Linked DNA regions of Lewinella sp. 4G2. The protein of the gene in region 2 interacts with the protein of the main gene of each other region in a pairwise test. Links are inferred from orthologs where the notes say so. Each region holds a gene or a part of one and is shown on either strand. Other genes may lie near its edges.

The links.
Region 1: the proteins of ruvC (region 2) and ruvA interact in binary tests that used the Escherichia coli proteins (3 or more experiments, as listed by UniProt). The link is inferred for Lewinella sp. 4G2 from one-to-one orthologs.

What each region holds. Positions count from the first base shown.
Region 1 is NZ_LVWJ02000014.1:140,428-143,366, reverse strand. The notes cover bases 1-2,864. They hold ruvA (Holliday junction branch migration protein RuvA), read left to right. Parts: upstream 1-1,069; coding sequence 1,070-1,660; downstream 1,661-2,864. Other genes in these bases: sprA (cell surface protein SprA), read left to right, coding at 1,804-2,864; A3850_RS02470 (dipeptide epimerase), read right to left, coding at 1-774. Outside these bases: more of sprA, read left to right, coding at 2,865-2,939. UniProt on the Escherichia coli protein: The RuvA-RuvB-RuvC complex processes Holliday junction (HJ) DNA during genetic recombination and DNA repair.
Region 2 is NZ_LVWJ02000014.1:533,476-536,247, forward strand. The notes cover bases 5-2,701. They hold ruvC (crossover junction endodeoxyribonuclease RuvC), read left to right. Parts: upstream 5-912; coding sequence 913-1,491; downstream 1,492-2,701. Other genes in these bases: A3850_RS03675 (lysylphosphatidylglycerol synthase domain-containing protein), read right to left, coding at 5-549; A3850_RS20085 (hypothetical protein), read left to right, coding at 2,115-2,414. Also shown: more of A3850_RS03675, read right to left, coding at 1-4; A3850_RS03690 (hypothetical protein), read left to right, coding at 2,760-2,772.

The DNA.
Region 1 (2,939 bases), 390 kb from region 2 along the record:
ACCGCACTTTACGATCTTGATGTTGATGCCGTCGAAAAGTTCGGCGCACTTCGCCACATCGGCCTCCGTTTGGCAGCTTTCGTCGGCGATGATGGGGAGGGGGCTGGCGGCCTTTACGCGTGCCTGCCCCGCTTCGTCCGCTACCAGGAGGGGCTGTTCGATGAGGAGGACGCCCATTGCTTGCAGTTCGGGTGCGTAGTCGATGGTTTGCTGCGCGGTCCAGCCGGTATTGGCATCCACGTAGAAGGGGGCGTCCGTCACGTTGCGGAGGGCGCGAATAATGTCCAGGTCATCCCCATCACCACCGAGTTTAATTTTGTAGAGCGGCCAGGGGAAGGCTTTGACTTTAGCCACCATTTCGGGGATGCTGCCCATCCCGATCGTGTAGCAGGTAGGGGTCCGGCGGGCGGGTTGGTCCCAGAGTTCTCCGATTCTCTTGTTTTGGTGCTTGCCTTCCAGGTCGTGTGCGGCGACGTCTAATGCGCAGCGGAGGAAGGGGTGGAGGGTAGGGGCTTCGCGGTCCAGGAAGTCATGCAGTGCTGCGGGGCTCAACGATTTTCTGAGCGCTAACGCAGGTGCGAGGTTTTGTAGGGCGCTAGCGCATTCCGCCGAGTCAAGACTATAATACCGCGTCATGGCGGCTTCCCCGAATCCGGACCGGCCGGTGGCGTCCACCAATTCCACGATGAGGGTGGGTTGCTCCGTCCGGGACTCGTGGGCAATGCGGAAGGGATTGGCCAGGGGAAGAACTTTAGGGTGGACGATGATCTGCATGGGGGAAATTTACCACAAAACTTAGCGTCGTTTGAGGTTTGGCCCCTCCGTAGTCCGCTACTTCTTTTGGTTTGGGGCGGAGGTCTGTCGGCCCGGCGCATTACCCATTTGCACCGCACCCGCGGCAGCGCCACATAGTAAATAGCGTGCTCCCTCGGGGCGCATAACTGACAAAAACCGTCAGCATTCAACCGGCCTGACAGTCAGCCATTAAGGTTATCTTTGCGGCCCGTAAATGAGCCGGCCCCCGCATTCTTAAAAGGATTTTGGGGGCTAGCCAGTAAAACTGACTAAAATGATCACCTACGTTACCGGGCCGATTGCGCACAAGAATCCGAGCTTCGTTGTCATCGAAGCCGGGGGGCTAGGGTACCACATCAATATCAGTTTGTTTACCTACACCAAGATCGAGAGCGCCACCAAGGCTAAGTTGCTGACCCACTTCCACGTGAAGGAAGACCAGCAGACCCTGTTTGGTTTTTACGACGAGACGGAACGTAACCTGTTTCGCCTGCTGATCAGCGTGAGCGGGGTAGGCCCATCTACGGCCCTGATCGTGCTTTCGAGCATGAATCCGGACGAGGTACGGCAGGCGATTTTGGGAGAAGACGTAGCCAGTATCCGCAAGGTGAAGGGCATCGGCCCGAAAACGGCGCAGCGCATCATTTTGGACCTGAAGGACAAATTGATGAAAGATTCCTTCGCGGCCCCGACAATGCTCTCCCCACAAAGCAATACCGAGCGGGCGGAGGCGTTATCTGCCTTGGTAAACCTGGGCTTCGCCCGGCCCGCCGTGCAACGCGCGCTTAACAAAGTGTTGGCGAAAGAAACCGGCGCCGGAACGGAGAAGATGATCAAACTCGCACTGCGGGAGCTTTCGTCTTAGTCGGAACCTGATTTATCCCCCCAATCGGGCTGCCTTCCTGAGCCCGTGCTTTCTATTAAAATCAACCAGCGGTACAGTTTTCGCAACTATCTGCCGTTTCTGGTGGGCGCCCACATAATCCCGGGCCTTTATTCGGACTTTCTATGAATAAGATTTTACTCGCCGTAGGTTCTGCTTTACTCTCACTTAGTTTCACTTACGCCCCTTACACAACCGACGCCCCGGAAGGCCAGGCACCCGATGTGGTGCGGGAGCTCTTCGAGGCCGTCACCTTTCAGTATTCGAACGTCGAGTATGGTACAGCGAGTGGCGACCACGCAACGCGCAACCCGCAACTCGATCTACCCACCTCCACAATCGATACCCTCCCGCCCCTCCGCGACCGCCAGGGTAACTTCATCGACGACCCGAACCGCAACGTAATTGACCTGAAGGACCCCGCCAGCGTAACGCGGGAAGTAGAATACGACCCCGAAACGGGCACCTACATCGTCCGGGAAAAGATGGGCCAGTTTGACTTCCGGCCACCAACCTACCTGACTTTTGACGAGTACCTCCAGTACCAGCAGGAGCAGCAAAAGAACAAGTACTTCCAGAACCTGGCCGGCGTCGGTAACCCCGATGATGCCGTCAATATTGGCGACCCGTTGGCCGATATTGAGCTGGACCCGGACGTGATCAGCAACCTCTTCGGGGGGACGGAGATCAGCATCCAGCCGCAGGGTGGGGTGGACCTCAGCTTCGGGGTGAATTACCAGTTTCAGGATAACCCCTTCATCGTTGAGCAATTTCGCCGCAATACGATCTTCGATTTCGACATGGACATCAACATGAACGTGGTGGGCCAGATCGGGGATAAGCTCAAACTGAATACCAATTACAACACCGGAACGACCTTCAACTTTGATAACCAGATCAAGCTGGACTACAACTCCGAGGCCTTCTCGGAAGATGACATCCTCCGCAAGATCGAAGCGGGTGACGTCAGCCTTCCCCTCCGCGGTACCCTGATCGAAGGAGCGCAGTCCCTCTTCGGCCTTAAAACCGAACTACAGTTTGGCCACCTGAAACTGACGGCCATCGCTTCCCAGCAGCGGAGCCAACGCGAGAAGCTGACCATCGAAGGTGGCAGCCAGCTCGCTGAGTTCGAGGTCTACGCCGATAGCTACGACGAAAACCGCCACTTCTTCCTCAGCCACTACAACCGCGACGTCTACGAGGATGCCCTGGAGAATCTCCCCCAGATCAATAGCCTCTTTCACGCCGAAAACATTGAGGT
Region 2 (2,772 bases):
CAGGAAGAAACCGAGGGCCAGCAGCGCCGGGCCGAGCGGCCAGAGCCACTGCACGGGGAAGCTGATCTTACCCTGGAGGAGGTCGCCGGCCGTCCACATCAGGCCCGGCCAGGCGATCAGCAGGAAGGCCACCCACTGGCAGGCACTGCCGAGGACGGAGCTGGCGACGACGGCCGGCCATTCCTCCTTGGTAGCTACCGTCATCCGCCCGCCGATCTCCCCGATCCGGTTGGGCGTCGCCGCGCTGAGGCTGACGCCGGCGATGACCGTCCGCCACGTCCGGCGGAAGGGGTAATTCAGGAAAGCGTTGATGAGCGGGTGCCACTTGCGGGCCTCCAGCCACCAGTTGACGGGCATCAGGGCCAGGACGAACAACAGGAAAACGAGGCGCTCCGGCCGCATCAGGTTTTCGGCGAAAACGGACCAATCCAGCGTTGCCGTCAAGCGCCATAAGTGGTAGACGAAGGCGGCGAAAATAGCGACTCCCAATAGGCGCAGGGCCCACCACTTCCAGGAGGAACTAAAACTTTTATTTGGCCCTTTCGTCAAATTATTTGTTGGTTAGGGGAGATTGCGGCTACCTTGGTGGTGAATTCTTCGTGTAAAACTCGCTCAATTTTATCAGACGGAGCTTAAAGCTTCTTTTTTAACGCGTAAGGGCTTGGATGGGAGTATGACTCTTAGGTAAAGCATTTCGGCTTTCATTGGGTGCATTAGTTTTGGTGCTTTGGTGCTTTGGTGCTTTGGTGCTTTGGTGCTTTAGCTCCGCTGCTACTTCGTGGTGGTGCTTTGGACGCCAACCTTCATTAGCCCTTTGGGTTTTTGTGCCTTTCGTGTTTTTGTGTTCAGCCTACTGCAGGCACTACTTTGGTGTTTATCACGACCTTACTGATGTGATCTATCCTCAAAACAATGGCAAAAAAGAAAAAACCGGACGTCGCTCCCTACCGCATCCTCGGCATTGACCCGGGGACGGTCGAGTTGGGTTTTGCCGTGATTGAGATCCACCCACGGTCCAAGCGGATTTTGGAGTTGGGGACGCTCAAGCTCGCTCAGTTTAAGGACCACGCTAAACGGCTGGCCCTCATCCACCGGCGGCTCACGCAGGTGATCGGGACGCACACGCCCGTGGCGATGGCCATCGAGAGCCCCTTCTTCGGGAAGAACCCGCAATCCATGCTCAAGCTGGGCCGCGCCCAGGGCGTCTGCATGGCCGCCGCGATGAACCTCAACGTGCAGGTGACGGAATATGCGCCGCGGAAGATCAAGCAGTCCATCGCCGGCAACGGTAACGCCAGTAAGGAGCAGGTTGCTAAAATGCTAGAGAACGAGTTCGACCTCGATACCAGCCGCATTAAAAACGACGCCACGGATGCGCTCGGGGCGGCGCTTTGCCATTACTACGCTACGCGCGGGCCGTTGGGTGGCGGGACGAGTTTTAAAGGTTGGGAAGGGTTTTTGGCGGCTAATAAGGATAGGGTGAAGGGGTAGGGGGATGGTACTTTGGTGCTTTGGTGCTTTGGTACGCTGCTATTACGCGGTAGAGCTTTGGGCGAATGTTTTCAGTTATATGCATCCAAGAACGTAATATCGAAATTGTTACCTGTAGACTTGCCTGCTGCTGAAGTGGCTAAGGTCCTCAATCAAATCGCACCATCTTCTTAAACGAGATCTCGGCAATGAAGTATTTGGTTATGGTGCAGCCATTGGTGAAACCGGAGATTACGTAGACCACATTTTTTCGATTATTCAAATTTCAGAATGCTCCGGGAATGATCAATAGATTTAGCCATATATGTTCGCCATTAGTGATAGTTCTTTTAGGGCTATCGCTAATGCTGATTAGTGCATGCTCAGACGACGACGATGGGCGCTTGCCATTTGCTGAAATTGACGGATCGATGCTTAAATGGCACCCATACCCTGACGTCGCAAACACCGATTCTATATCGTTCACTTCCTCCGCTTCGATCAGTGTAGCCTACAGTTTCTCTGATTATATTAGGGGCATTAACTGCCTGGATGATGGAGTCACGCGAGATTGTGAGATTAGGTACCAGACGCTTTGGTTTCGTAGCCCCAATTCAGATAGAGAGTATTACCTCAACGTAGTCTTGCTGCCCGAGAGAAGCCTCACCTTCAACTATAGCTCTACGGGTGGTATATCGACGGAGATTGCTCGCACCATCTTCCCTGACAACGCGCCGGAAATTCCCTTATCCGATATATTTGACGTTATGTACCTCGAAACCGTTACGTATAACGGTATGACAACTGAAGGTTTCCGAATCACCACTCGAACCACTTCCCCACCTTTCCTGCTCGACTCTCCGCCAAAGGAGGTACTGTACCTTGCGAATTTTGGCGTAGTTGAATGGTCTGACTACAGCGGGAATACATTTTTTCTTCAGTAAGGACTGACAGGAATTCGTTAGTCAAAACAATCCCCTGCATCGCCTCGATTTATAGCATGCTCAAAAATTTGAGAACCGCTTCAGGCACCTGGCTTCCATCGGAAAATTAGCATTCCATTGTTATTAAACCGTACGACTGACTACAGTGAATAGATTGACGTTAGGCTGGAGCGTATCTATTGGCAGTCCCATTCAGGCTGATCCCGATTTGGTTATAGCCGTCAGCTCCCTCCGCAATTGGCGATAGTGGCACTACCTCCATCATTTAACAAAAGGGAGCCATACCACCCCCCAAACTCTCCCACCCTATCTTGCCCATCTTTCCGCACCCGCGCCAGCGCCCAAATGGTCAAACAGC